3 regions of the Proteus sp. fly-1089 genome follow, and region 1 is predicted to be linked to each of the others. Evidence: riboswitches for the same ligand, from Rfam matches in the RefSeq annotation. Region 1 holds a riboswitch; each other region holds the start of a gene.
The links. Region 1 has a riboswitch for thiamine pyrophosphate ahead of thiC (phosphomethylpyrimidine synthase ThiC). Riboswitches for the same ligand answer to the same signal wherever they lie in the genome.

Region 1 (5,071 bases):
TCAAGCGTCGCGCAATAGTATCTGGAGGTGGGATCTGTGGTAGCTGATCGTAACGATACCAAGCCGCACTGGTTAATTCTGAAGGATCATGGCGCAACTCTCCTCCATCATAATCAGCCAAAAAACCCATCATTAAAGAATGAGGGAATGGCCAAGGTTGAGATGATACGTAACGAATATTACGAATACGAATATTGCTTTCTTCAAACACTTCGCGAGCGACGGCTTCTTCTAAGGTTTCACCAACCTCCACAAAACCAGCGAGCACAGTATAAAGAGGGGAATGTTTATGCCTAACATGATGTGCGAGTAAAATCTTATCTTCATGCCGAATACCTACAATAATACAAGGGGCAATTTGTGGGTAATAGCGTTCATGGCAGTTATCGCATAAACAAGCCCATTCGCTCTCACTATGGCGCATTTTAGAACCACAATAACCACAAAAACGATGAGAACGATAAAACTCTGCTAACTGAACACCGCGACCCACGAGTTTAAATAAATTCTCATCTTGTGAGGCGATAAGCCTCGGCGAACACATGTCGTTATCCATTTTTCCATGAATAAGCCAAACAGTTTCACCCTGCCACTCACCAACAATTTTGGCCTGTTGACCAACTAAATCCCAATCCTTTGCAAAACCAAAAGGGAGTTCACCTTTAGGTAACCACACTCGCCCACCAAGGCTGACTGTCCACCAGCCTTTCTCTGATCCCGCTAACGTATATAAATGCATAATGATAAATCTATCCAAAATAATGATATAGAATTAAGGATACTCTCTTTAGTAAGACCCACTCAATGTATTATGATTATTCTCTCTAATTTATTAACATTCAAAAAGGATTTTCATAAGTTTTACTTATAATAAAGGAATGCTAAAATGACAGATAAAACCAAAAATAAAATTGCGATTTTTGATTTAGATGAAACGCTTTTAGCAGATGATTCTAGTCGTTTATGGACACGTTATTTATGGGATAAAAAAATAGTCACCGATCCTCATTTCCTAAAACTAGATGAACAGATGATTGCTGATTATTACGCTGAAAATCTGGATATAAATCAATATCTTTATCAACATTTATCTTACTTTAAACATCATAATATAAACAAAATAAATCATTGGGTTAATGACTTTACTAAAACAAAAATTCAGCCATTACTTTACCCTGAAGGAATGTCAATAATTACACAATATCGACAGCAAAATATTCCTGTTATAATTATTTCAGCAACAATGTCTTTTCTCGTTCATGCTATCGCAAAACAACTCAATGCAGATATTTCAATGGGCATTGATATGCAAATTAAAGATAATTATTACACTGGATATATTGAAGGTATACCTACATTTCGAGAAGGAAAGGTTGATCATCTAAATCGGTGGAAAGAAGCTAATAATATTAATAATACTTATATTTATTTCTACACTGACTCTATTAATGACCTCCCATTGTGTTATCAAGCTGATAACGTCACAGTTATCAATCCAGATCAACAATTAGCTCAAATTTCACAAATGAAAAACTGGAAACAGCAACATTGGGATTTAAATAAATAACCCATGTCGGACTTGTAGTTTTCAAAATCTTTCATATACTGGACTTCTTCTTGTCGGAGTGCCTAGTGTTTATAAGGCTATTATAAACACAGGCTGAGACCGTTAATTCGGGATCCGCGGAACCTGATCGGGTTAATACCCGCGAAGGGAACAAGAGTGATTCGACCTTTTGATAGCTTCATCCCGTATGTTTTTTATACGCCTATCTGTCGATACTCCCTGCGACCTCCAGACAAGCATTTTTCTCAATATTCACCCAACAGGCTACAGCCTGCATGATATTTATTAGGAAATGCTATGTCCAAAAATCAAACTTTATCTATTAAAGATATTACGCCAACCGCCAATAAACAGCGTCCAAGAAAAGCACAGCGAGATGCTGCTCAGGAGTTTATTAGTACTATTCAAGGAGTTAGCTTTCCCAATTCAAAACGTATTTACCTTGAAGGCTCTCGTACCAATATTCAAGTACCAATGCGTGAGATCCAGCTTGATAAAACATTAATAGGTGGATCAAAAGAAAACCCTATTTTTGAAGATAATGAACCTGTTCCGGTATATGACACTTCTGGCCCTTATGGCGATCCAGCTTCTCAACTCGACGTTAATCTTGGATTAAAAAAAATTCGCCAATCATGGATTGATGAGCGTAATGATACTGAAGCACTTTCACTCTTAAGCTCTGATTTCACACAACAACGCCTTTCTGATGCCGGATTAGAGCATCTACGTTTTCCGTTAAAACCCAACCCTAAAAAAGCCCTAAAGAGTAAAAGTGTGACGCAATTGCATTATGCTCGAAAAGGTATTATCACACCTGAAATGGAGTTTATTGCTATTCGTGAAAATATGGGCCGTGAACGTATTCGAAGCAAAGTATTACGCCAACAACATGCAGGCTTTAGCTTTGGTGCTCATCTCCCTGACAATATTACTCCTGAATTTGTACGCCAAGAAGTTGCAGCTGGTCGAGCCATTATTCCCGCCAATATTAACCACCCAGAATCAGAGCCGATGATTATTGGTCGTAATTTCTTAGTGAAAGTGAATGCCAATATCGGAAATTCTTCTGTAACGTCTTCAATTGAAGAAGAAGTTGAAAAGCTAATTTGGTCTACACGTTGGGGGGCAGATACCGTAATGGATCTCTCAACAGGCCGTTACATTCATGAAACGCGTGAGTGGATCATTCGCAATAGCCCTGTTCCTATCGGCACAGTTCCAATCTATCAAGCACTTGAGAAAGTTAACGGTATTGCAGAAGATCTCACTTGGGAAATGTTCCGCGATACTTTACTTGAGCAAGCAGAGCAAGGTGTTGATTACTTTACTATTCATGCAGGTGTATTGTTACGTTATGTTCCGATGACCGCAAAACGCCTAACGGGTATTGTCTCTCGTGGTGGTTCGATAATGGCGAAATGGTGTTTATCACATCACAAAGAAAATTTCCTCTACGAACATTTCCGTGAAATCTGCGAAATTTGTACCGCTTATGATGTTTCCCTTTCATTGGGCGATGGGCTAAGACCTGGCTCTATCCAAGATGCAAACGATGAAGCACAATTTGCTGAGTTACATACTTTAGGTGAACTAACAAAAATCGCATGGGAATATGACGTGCAAGTCATGATTGAAGGCCCCGGTCACGTTCCAATGCAGATGATACGTCGCAATATGACAGAAGAGCTAGAGCATTGTCATGAAGCTCCCTTTTATACATTAGGCCCTCTCACAACAGATATTGCACCGGGTTACGATCATTTTACTTCAGGTATTGGTGCAGCAATGATTGGCTGGTTTGGTTGTGCTATGCTCTGTTATGTCACCCCGAAAGAACACCTAGGCTTACCAAATAAAGACGATGTAAAACAAGGCTTAATTACTTATAAAATTGCGGCTCATGCTGCCGATTTAGCCAAAGGGCATCCTGGTGCTCAAATCCGTGATAATGCTATGTCAAAAGCGCGTTTTGAATTTAGATGGGAAGATCAATTCAATTTAGCGCTTGATCCTGAAACAGCACGCCAATATCACGATGAAACCCTTCCTCAAGCATCAGGAAAAGTGGCTCACTTTTGCTCAATGTGTGGTCCTAAATTCTGTTCAATGAAGATAACGCAAGAAGTACGTGATTATGCGGCAGGTATGGAACAAATGTCTCAGGCCTTTAAAGAGCATGGGAATGAGCTATACCACAGCGCCGAAATCGCTCGTATTGAGGTGACTGAAAATGAACAAATCCTCTAATACACCTTTTGCATCCACAGAAAAAAAACTTGGGCTTTACCCCGTTGTTGATTCTATTGAATGGATAGAACGCCTATTAAAAACAGGTGTTACCACTCTTCAATTGCGTATAAAAGATAAACAGCCAAAAGACGTTGAAAAAGAGATCATCGAAGCAATAAAACTAGGTAAACAATATCACGCAAGACTGTTTATCAATGATTATTGGCAACTCGCCATTAATCATCAGGCTTATGGTGTTCATCTTGGTCAAGAAGATCTCGATGTTGCTGATCTTGATGCCATTAAACAAGCCGGATTACGACTGGGTATTTCTACTCACGACGAGGCGGAACTACAAAGAGCGAAGATGTTACACCCATCTTACATCGCATTAGGGCATATATTTCCAACCACAACGAAAGATATGCCATCTAAACCTCAAGGTTTGAAGGCGCTCAAACATCAAGTAGAACAGACACCTGATTTTCCCACTGTTGCTATTGGTGGGATCTCGCTAGAGAGAGTCTCTGATGTGGTTGCAACAGGCGTGGGGAGTGTTGCTTTAGTCAGTGCAATAACAAAAGCATCTGATTGGCAAAAAGTAACTCGTAAATTATTAGAATTAGTTGAAGGAAAATCGTCATGCTAAATGATAATGATTTTATGCGTTATAGCCGACAAGTGATGTTAGAAGATATTGGTATCGAGGGCCAAAACAAACTTCAACAAGCAAAGGTACTGATTGTCGGGCTTGGTGGGTTAGGTTCTCCAGCATCAATGTATCTCGCGGGGGCAGGTATTGGTGAGCTTATTTTAGTTGATGATGATGAATTACATATTTCTAATCTACAGCGCCAAATTCTTTATCGCACTCAAGATATCCCTGATGCGAAATCAGAGGTTGCAAAGCAGGCTTTGCTCGCCTTAAATCCGGATATAAAAGTGACTTCTTATAAACAACGTATTAATGATGATTCATTACTTAAATTAGTTAAAGAAGTTGATTTAGTTTTAGATTGCACAGATAACATGCCTACACGCCAAGCCATTAATCGTGCGTGTGTTGCACAACAAATTCCACTTATTAGTGGTAGTGCCGTAGGGTTTAGTGGCCAACTTATGGTGTTTGAACCTCCTTTTATTCATGGTTGTTATCACTGTCTTTATCCTGATGAAACTGAACCACAACGAAATTGTAAAACAGCCGGAATTCTAGGCCCTGTTGTGGGTGTTATTGGCACACTTCAGGCACTTGAAGCTATTAAGTTACTC
Region 2 (5,071 bases), on a different contig from region 1:
GATTTAAAGTGATCAATTTCAAATACAGATCACATCAATAATGATTTGTTTACCGTATCATCAGTTCCGAAAAATAAAGAACTAGAATGAATACAGTAAGACTAGGAACCACCTCCTTGGCAAATCCAATCTCCCTTGGATTTGCCTTTTCTTTTTTCATCTCCGTTATCAACTCTCCTTTACGTAAACACATTCCCTTTTTCGTTATCATTTGTAAAAAAAATAGTAATTTTCTCGATATCCATTACCTTTAAAAGAGTGATTCAATTAAAGGGATTCATCAATGAGTAAAATTAGTTTGCTGATCATTAATGGAAAAAGCACTAACAACAGCGCATTGAGAAAAGCAGTTTACCAATTACGTAACGAAGGTTTTAACCTCCAAGTAAGAGTAACTTGGGAATCCAGTGATATACGCCGTTTTGTACAAGAAGCTATAGATATACAAGCAGAAACGGTGATTGCAGCAGGAGGAGATGGAACGATTAATAGCGTTGTTTCTGAATTAATTCATCTTTCACCCTCATCTTTACCAACACTGGGCATTATTCCATTAGGCACAGCAAATGATTTTGCCACCAGCGCACAAATCCCTCGTGATATGGAAAATGCACTTAATTTAGCAGTTAAAGGTCGAGCTGTTCCCATTGATGTTATCTCAGTGAACAAGACGCACTATTTTATCAATATGGCATCAGGCGGTTTTGGAACCAAAATCACAACCGAGACTCCTGAGGCATTAAAATCAGCATTAGGTGGAGCTGCCTATTTTATTAATGGTCTTTTAAGTATCGACTCTTTAAAAGCTGATTATTGCACTATTGAAGCTGAAAATTTCCATTGGGAAGGCGAGTCTCTTATTCTAGCTATCGGTAATGGCCGCCAAGCTGGTGGCGGACAGAAATTATGCTCTGAAGCCTTAATTAATGACAATAAACTCAATATCACCATTGTTGAAGCTCACGAACTTCTCCCCTCTATTTTAAACAGCATGTTTGATAGCAAGAAAAATGACAAGATAATTGAGCGAGAAAGTCGCTGGGTAAACATTAGTGCTTCTCATGAAATGGTGTTTAATTTAGATGGAGAACCCCTTTTAGGGAATAAATTTGAATTTATTGTGTTACCTGAAGCGATCCACTGCCGGTTACCGCCTCAATGTGACTTGTTATCTTAATGTAGATAAATGACAATCACTCTCATCTCATCATGAACTGGAGTATGTAATGACTGATATAGTAAGTTTGTTAGGTGCTGATGCAAAATCATTATTAGACCATCGTTGCCAAACCATCCCGAGCGAAAATCTCTACCTGCCAGGTTCTGACTTTGTTGATCGTGTAATGATTGATAATAATCGCCCTAATAGCGTGTTACGTTCAATGCAAACCCTGTTTAATCACGGGCGTTTAGCGGGAACGGGTTATCTGTCTATTCTACCTGTTGACCAAGGTGTTGAGCACTCAGCGGCGGCCTCTTTCGCAGCAAACCCTCTCTATTTTGATCCAAAAAATATTGTTGAGTTGGCGATTGAAGCAGGTTGTAACTGTGTTGCCTCTACTTATGGTGTTCTTGCTTCTGTTTCTCGTCGCTATGCACACAAAATTCCTTTTCTTGTGAAATTAAACCACAATGAAACCTTAAGCTACCCAGCGCAATATGACCAAACTCTGTATGCCAGTGTAGAACAAGCGTTTGAAATGGGTGCTGTTGCAGTGGGTGCGACCATTTACTTTGGTTCACAAGAAAGCCGTCGCCAAATTGAAGAAATTTCAATGGCCTTTGAACGTGCTCATGAATTGGGTATGGTCACTGTATTATGGGCTTATTTACGCAACCCAGCGTTCAAAAAAGATGGTGTAGATTACCATGCAAGTGCAGATTTAACGGGGCAGGCAAACCATTTAGCGGCGACTATTGGTGCTGATATCGTTAAACAAAAAATGGCTGAAAATAACGGTGGCTTTAAAGCGATTGGTTTTGGTCATACTGATGAGCGCGTTTACACGAAACTCACGACTGAAAACCCAATTGATTTAGTTCGCTACCAATTAGCAAACTGCTATATGGGGCGCGCAGGATTAATTAACTCTGGTGGGGCTTCTGGTAATAATGACCTTGAAGATGCGGTCCGCACCGCTGTTATTAATAAACGTGCTGGTGGTATGGGATTGATCTTAGGTCGTAAAGCGTTCAAAAAATCAATGAAAGATGGCGTTGCCCTGATTAATGCAGTACAAGATGTTTATTTGGATAAATCTGTCACTATTGCTTAATTGCTTAACTGATAGATTTGACGATAAAGCCCCTTTTATTGAGGGGCTTTTAGTATCACCACCAGCGATGAAAATGGTGCACTGGGCCAAAACCTTGCCCAACCTCTAAACTATCCGCATGTTCTAGCGCTTGTTGTAAATAGGCTTTTGCTTGCTCAACACAAGTTTGCCAATTAGAGACTTGAGGACGAATAGCGGCTAAAGCGGCTGAAAGCGTGCATCCTGTACCGTGGGTATTTTTCGTATTAACGCGTTTTGAGGTAAATCGCCACTCGCCATCTTGAGTAAATAACCAATCAGGGCTTTCATCTTCTGTTAAATGCCCTCCTTTCATTAACACGGCTTTGCATCCTTGCTTTAGCAATGCATAACCTTGTTGCTTCATCGTTATTTCATCTTGAGCGACTTCACAACCTAGCAGTGCAGCTGCTTCGGGTAAATTAGGAGTGATCAAATCTACCAACGGTAAAAGCTGACGGATCATTTTATTAACCGCATCAGGCTGTAATAGAGGATCGCCACTTTTTGCAATCATAACCGTATCAAGTACAACAAAAGGAATGGCATATTGTTGAAGCTTGTCGCAAACCACATCAATAATTGAGGCATTAGAGAGCATGCCAATTTTGGCACTATCAATTCGAACATCAGACAAGACAGCATCTAATTGAGCTGCAACAAAATCAGGGGATAAATCATAGACACTACGGACACCACAGGTATTTTGGGCAACCAGTGCCGTCATTACGGTTGTGCCATATACACCCAGTGCGGAAAATGTTTTCAGATCGGCCTGAATACCTGCACCACCACTAGGATCGGTGCCTGCGATAGACAATGCATTGAATCTCACTGATTAACTCCTCCTTTCACCAGTTACAGAAAAGTCGGGCTCTGTTAATCAGCAGAGTTACCTTGACTTCCCTACGCTGGCATTATCCAGATCAGGTTATACGGGTTCATCTCAGCCATAAGGCGCCCCGAGCCAAAGCCTGTAAATTCAGGCGATAAGGAGTATCGCATGCTCAAGATAAAGATGCTAGTTTGATAGCTCATCTCGAGCTATAGATTCTCTATTGTTGAGATTTGTGATTCAGTAAGATAAATCAGCTAAGGTTGTATATAATAAATACTAAGCCGATGGCTTCTATTGCATTACACATCAATTTAAGGAATATATTTCAGATATATTTAAATAATAAGAATAAAATAAATTATTTTGTTCATTTTAACGACAATCGATATATTATCTGCTAGATGAGGTATTTATAATGCATTTTTGGACAATCACACAATGCGGAGGGGCTAAATGAAAAATGAACCATCGCAACAGAATAATGGACAATCAATGCCTTATCTTATTCCTGATGCAGATTTTAATGTAAAGTTGAAAATTCACTCTAGAAATATTGATCATACAAAAGAATTCCTTGAAAAAGGTGTGGAAGACTTTGTATTACCAGAATATAGCATCCCTAATGGGTATCGTTTTGTTAAATCTTTAAAACGCAATCAATATCGTTTAATTTCAACTACCAATGCACCTGAAACAGTTTATCTTGTAGAACTTATTTTTCGCAAAGACATTATATTTAGCAAAACAACATGTACCCAAGTTAAAGTATGGCGAACTGTTTCTGAAGAACATGATATTGCGACAAGATATCTCCCTAGACACTTCTTTAGTTATTTACTTAAAACATACAACATTGTTGTTTCTGATGAAGAGCAAACCGGTGCAGGTAAGCGTTTTTGGGAAACAATGATTGATTGGGCTTTTACTGCTCACCTTAATGTTTATATTTCAGATGGAACAGAAGAAAACCGCCTTCTAACAGTAGTGAAAGATACTGATGATCTTTATGAAAACTGGGACGCTTTCTGCTGGGGTAAGGATCGTGATACTCATACTCACCGGCTCCTTGTTATTAGCCAAGAAAAATTATCTCAATAAATGCTTTCTTCACGTTGAGAGTGTGTAAGCAACAATTCTTTAATTTGCACTCTCTCAACATAGGATTATCTGTATAAAAAACAAACTACACTCCTGTTGTTAACGCTTAAAACTAAACGTTTTATAAACCAACCTCTGTTTTTTTCTTTTTTTATTTAACTCTTCTTATTCGTTACTCTATTATCCGCTGGAAATTAATCTCTTTTTATAACCTAATGTTATTGATATTAAATTTATCTCAATATTTTCATTAAGTCATAAAAATAGCTATTTTATGGGATTTTGCTGTTGAAAATAACCAACCTAAAATTATTTCTCTTTAACCTTATTTATCAGCTATTTATTAGCAATCTAATAAAAACTTAATTTTAAATTAAAAACAATACGTTACCATTAAAAGATAACAATATTGAATGCCTCAAACAAACACATTCATAAATACAACAAACTTGTTTATTTTCTTTATAACCGATTCTTATCCCTTAAGATTTTAGTTAAGAAGTAAAGTTTCAGATACCTCTTATCTTAAATACTTGTCGATTAAATAACACTATTAGTAACGTTTATTTGTCATCACCAGAATCATAGCAATGCCGTACTCGGAGTTATATTATGTTTTCAACCTATTTTCACCCTAGCGTATTAGCAACTACGTTGTTTTCGCTTGCGTTAACAACAACTGCTTCCGCTTCTGAAAATAATTCAATCCCACATCAGATTATTACTACAGAAAATCATCAAACTACCAATAATGTATCTCAATCTAATAGCGAAGAGAGTTATTGGGGGAAATTCAAACGTAATATCAATCAAACTTGGGATAACGACCAATATAACTACT
Region 3 (5,071 bases), on a different contig from region 1:
TAGATCAGAGGCTCTTTCTCGCATGTAGCCATCTTTCAAGCTAGAAAATTGTGCCGAAACTTTCTCAACAACCACTTTTACAGCCCATTCTGCGACATATCCTTGAGTGATAATCGCTGTCATTTTGTGTTTAAGTTGGGGATCATTAAGTAAATGCGAGTAGAGATCAAAAATGGCAGCACTCTCTTTTTGTGCATTCGCCATAAAACGCTTACTAAAACGGCGACATTCTGCTGTAGCATCTTCTAAAGCCATGGTAAGTCGATTGAGTTCTGCTTTTATATCCAGAGCACTGGCTTTAAATACATTCTCAAGGATAGGTTGCGAGACTTCTTGCCAGCCATACGCCATAACCACGCCCGTAGAAATGGATAATGCTTTAATGCGACTTTGACGATATTGTCCAAAAAGTCCTTTCGTTTGTACTTGCGATAACGTTGCACCTAATTGTGTTGCTAGCGTCACCATAAAAGACTCCTCGCTCTCGTTAAATAAGCGACGCTCTTTTTGTTGAACAACTAAAACACCAAGAAGTTGACGACGATAAACAATAGGCACACCAAGGAAAGCGCGCAGATCGTCTTCTTTTACTTGAGGAAGGTATTTAAAACTAGGGTGCTCACGAATATCCGCAAGATTGATAAGCTCAGAAAGGCGTCCAACTTCACCAACAACGCCTTCATCAAAAGAGAGGCTAACAGCTCGTCCTCTGGGTTTTTTAAGCCCTTTTGTGGCCATTAGATAAAAACAACTACGTTGCTTATCAGCAAGATAAATAGAACACACATCCGTGTGCATTGCCTGACACGTTTCCTTGACTAAGAGTTCAAGCGCTTCTGGAAGTCCTGCTGCCATAGCCACTTTTTCTACAATTTCTCGCAAACGTGTCAGCATAGTGTTATCTAATACCTTTTACGCCGATATCCATACGATGGACGAGGTAAAGACACTTGTTCTTGCAATGGCATGACTACTGGTGCGAACTCTTTCATTACACGACGATAAACATCACGCTTAAAAGAGACGACTTGTCGAACAGGATACCAGTAACTCACCCAACGCCAGCCATCAAATTCTGGCGTTTTGCTTTGTTGAACGTTAATGTCCTTATCATTACTTGTTAACTGCAAAAGGAACCAACGCTGTTTTTGTCCAATACAAACAGGTTTTGTATCCCAACGCACCAAACGTTTCGGTAACTTGTAACGTAACCAGTTACGTGTGGAGGCAAGAATTTTAACATCCTTGCGACTTAACCCAACTTCTTCGAACAACTCTCGGTACATTGCCTGCTCTGGCGATTCTCCAGGATTAATTCCCCCTTGAGGAAACTGCCATGAATGTTGCCCATAGCGACGAGCCCAAAGCACTTGCCCTTGCCGATTACAAATTACAATCCCTACATTCGGGCGGTAGCCATCATCATCGATCACTAGACTACCTCAATAACCAAATTTGAAAGATAACTCATTGTTTCATACTACCCACAAACGGTAAACCTCTATCAACAGACTTTGCACAACGTGTGTATTTATCTACAATGGGAAAGTCTCAACGGGGTGCCTTGTTAGGCTGAGAAAAACCCGTGGAACCTGATCCAGCTAATACTGGCGTAGGGATTTGAGTCAGGATAATGCAATATTTCATGATTTGCGGTCCTCACTCCTCAGATCCTACCTGACTTTTTACTGAGGAACTAAACGTGTTAACTAAATCGCTTCGTTTTACTTTCCTACTGGGTGCACTGGGTGTAATAAGTGCTTTTTCAACACAAGCCCAAGCACAAAAACCGACACTAACTGTTTATACCTATGACTCATTTACCGCAGATTGGGGCCCAGGACCTGCCATTAAAAAAGCATTTGAGCAACAGTGTGATTGTGAATTAAAGCTTGTTGCCCTTTCTGATGGTGTTTCTTTGCTTAATCGATTACGTATGGAAGGTAGCAAAAGTAAAGCTGACATTATTTTAGGTTTAGATAACAATCTGATACACGCGGCTAAAGAAACCGGGCTTTTTGCGCCAAGTAATATCGATACATCAAAACTCGCCTTACCTGAAAAATGGACTGACGATACCTTTGTGCCTTATGATTACGGCTACTTTGCGTTTATTTATGATAAAAACCGTATTGCTAACCCGCCCAAAAGTATGGATGAGCTACTAAATAGCCAAGAAAAGTGGAAAATACTGTATCAAGACCCTCGTACCAGCACACCAGGCTTAGGCTTAATGCTATGGATGCAATCACTTTATCCTGAAAATACCGCCTCTCAATGGAAGAAGTTATCTGAGAAAACCCTTACTGTAACAAAAGGTTGGAGTGAGTCTTATGGCTTATTCTTAAAGGGTGAAGGTGATTTTGTGCTAAGTTATACTTCATCTCCGGGTTATCACATTTTAGCGGATAAAAAAGATAACTATGCGGCAGCTATTTTCTCTGACGGACACTATTTACAAGTCGAGGTTGCTGCAAAACTCAAATCGAGTAAACAACCTGAATTAGCTCAGCAATTTATGCAATTTATGCTAACCCCAGCTTTCCAAGAAACTATTCCCACCACCAATTGGATGTACCCCGTAATAGATATGCCGTTACCCGATGTCTATTCTGTGATGCCTAAACCAGAAAAATCATTGCAATTTGATGCAGATGTTGTCGCTAAAGAGCGTCAAACATGGACGCGTAATTGGCAATCTGCGGTTAGTCGCTAATGGGAAGATGGCTTATCCCGGGGCTATGTGCCTCGGGTTTACTGCTTATTGTGGCTTTATTGTCATTTGGTGCATTATGGTTTAATGCGCCAAGTGGTGAATTATCCTCTATTTTTGCTGATGACTATTTATGGCATGTCGTGCGCTTTGCTTTCTGGCAAGCCTTTTTATCTGCCTTATTTTCAATATTACCTGCCATTTGGCTCGCTAAAGCACTTTATCGACGCCAATTTAAAGGTAGAACACTTTTCTTACGTTTATGTGCCATGAGCCTTGTGTTACCCGTTTTAGTGGCACTTTTTGGTATTTTAACTGTTTATGGAAGAGTCGGTTGGATTGCTCAAATTTGTGAATGGCTGGGGATTAATTACCAATTTACCCCTTATGGTTTACAAGGCATTTTATTGGCACATGTTTTTTTCAATATGCCATTAGCAACCCGAATGCTATTACAAGCTCTCGAAAGTATCTCGCCAGAACAACGCCAATTAGCCTCACAATTAGGCATGAATGGCTGGCAACGTTTTCGCTTTCTAGAATTTCCCTATTTATGGCGACAAATACTTCCCACAGCGTCACTGATTTTTATGCTCTGCTTTGCAAGCTTCGCCACTGTACTAGCGTTAGGTGGAGGCCCAGCGGCAACAACCGTTGAGCTAGCAATTTATCAAGCATTAAGTTATGACTACGATTTGCATAGAGCGGCTCTTTTAGCCCTTATTCAGCTTTTTTGCTGTTTAGGTTTGGTGCTAATTAGTCAAAAACTTAAAGGAACACTCTTTGTCGGAGATAGTCAAAAACAGCATTGGCGTGATCCCAATGATCCCCTCTTTAGCAAAATAACTGATACTCTAATTATTACGCTCGCGATCCTTTTTTTAGTGCCCCCTATTTTAGCGGTGATAACAGATGGTCTTAACAGCGAATTAATACGAGTGATACAACAACCCATACTTTGGCAGGCTTTTACAACATCTCTCATTATAGCGGTTGGTGCGGGTATTGTTTGCGTTGTATTAACAATGATGTTGCTATGGAGTAGCCGAGAACTTCGCCTACGTCACTTTAAAAAAGCGGGGCAGGCTATGGAAATGAGTGGATTGATTATTCTGGCAATGCCGGGCATTGTATTGGCAACAGGCTTTTTCTTGTTATTAAACAATACAACTGGACTCCCTGAATCACCATATATATTAGTGATTTTAACCAACGCATTAATTGCCATTCCTTATGCTTTAAAAGTGCTCGAAAATCCAATGAATGATATTGCTTCACGTTATGGCCTTTTATGCCAATCGCTTAATATTCAGGGTATCAATAGACTTCGTTGGGTAGAGTTACAAGCATTAAGAAAGCCAATTTCACAAGCACTTGCTTTTGCTTGTGTTATTTCTATTGGTGATTTTGGTATTGTTGCTCTATTTGGTAATGAAACATTTAGAACACTTCCTTTCTATCTTTATCAGCAAATTGGGGCTTATCACACGCAAGATGGTGCTGTCACAGCCATGATCTTATTGCTACTTTGCTTCTCTCTTTTTAGCCTAATAGAACGATTGGCAGGAAAATCTCATGATTAAATTAGAGCACCTTGCTTATACCTATGAACACCAACACCTTGTGTTTAATTTAGCGGTAAACACCGGTGAGCGTATCGCCGTATTAGGCCCAAGTGGCGCGGGAAAAAGTACCTTACTCAGTTTAATTGCTGGATTTTTACCTTCAGAAAAAGGAACCCTTTTTCTTAATGGTTGTGATCACACTAAAACCGCACCCGCAAAACGTCCTATCTCTATGTTATTTCAAGATAATAATTTGTTTCCTCATTTAACAGTTAGGCAGAATATTGGCTTGGGATTAGATCCTGGTTTAAAACTCACAGATACACAAAAAGTACTGTTAGAAAACAGAGCCAAGCAAGTTTCTTTAAATGAATATCTTGATCGCTTACCTTCACAATTATCAGGGGGGCAACGCCAACGTGTTGCCATTGCTCGTTGCCTTGTGCGTGAACAACCTATCTTATTGCTCGACGAGCCTTTTTCTGCACTCGACCCCGCTTTACGCATTGAAATGTTGGCTTTGCTAGAACAACTTTGTGAAGAAAAAAAACTAACCTTACTGATGGTTTCACATAGCTTAGAAGATGCTATCAAGATTGCCTCAAGAGCAATTGTGATTGATAACGGAACAATTGTGTATGATGGTAATACACAATCGTTAATAAATGGTGAAGTGGATCAATCACTTATTTTAGGTATTCCCTCTAATTAAACACGACTTAAATTAACTGTATAAATAACCACTACTTTGGCTATAATAAACACATCTTTAGCGAATTTTTTGTGTGTTTTA

Region 2: it holds a riboswitch for thiamine pyrophosphate, as region 1 does, so the genes downstream of both, thiD (bifunctional hydroxymethylpyrimidine kinase/phosphomethylpyrimidine kinase) here and thiC (phosphomethylpyrimidine synthase ThiC) in region 1, are expected to answer to the same signal.
Region 3: it holds a riboswitch for thiamine pyrophosphate, as region 1 does, so the genes downstream of both, thiB (thiamine ABC transporter substrate binding subunit) here and thiC (phosphomethylpyrimidine synthase ThiC) in region 1, are expected to answer to the same signal.

The regions. Positions count from the first base shown of each region.
Region 1 covers NZ_JBEETS010000011.1:17,635-22,705, reverse strand. Annotated here, with positions in the region: gene nudC (NAD(+) diphosphatase) at 1-739, opposite strand, end outside; gene ABN080_RS17760 (HAD family hydrolase) at 887-1,567, shown strand; TPP riboswitch at 1,612-1,734, shown strand; gene thiC (phosphomethylpyrimidine synthase ThiC) at 1,865-3,817, shown strand; gene thiE (thiamine phosphate synthase) at 3,801-4,448, shown strand; gene ABN080_RS17745 (HesA/MoeB/ThiF family protein) at 4,442-5,071, shown strand, end outside.
Region 2 covers NZ_JBEETS010000001.1:1,129,270-1,134,340, forward strand. Annotated here, with positions in the region: gene yegS (lipid kinase YegS) at 284-1,177, shown strand; gene fbaB (class I fructose-bisphosphate aldolase) at 1,227-2,276, shown strand; gene thiD (bifunctional hydroxymethylpyrimidine kinase/phosphomethylpyrimidine kinase) at 2,332-3,129, opposite strand; TPP riboswitch at 3,181-3,269, opposite strand; gene ABN080_RS05260 (hypothetical protein) at 3,586-4,230, shown strand; gene pagP (lipid IV(A) palmitoyltransferase PagP) at 4,843-5,071, shown strand, end outside.
Region 3 covers NZ_JBEETS010000009.1:97,412-102,482, reverse strand. Annotated here, with positions in the region: gene ptsP (phosphoenolpyruvate--protein phosphotransferase) at 1-894, opposite strand, end outside; gene rppH (RNA pyrophosphohydrolase) at 903-1,433, opposite strand; TPP riboswitch at 1,546-1,637, shown strand; gene thiB (thiamine ABC transporter substrate binding subunit) at 1,703-2,716, shown strand; gene thiP (thiamine/thiamine pyrophosphate ABC transporter permease ThiP) at 2,716-4,296, shown strand; gene thiQ (thiamine ABC transporter ATP-binding protein ThiQ) at 4,289-4,990, shown strand.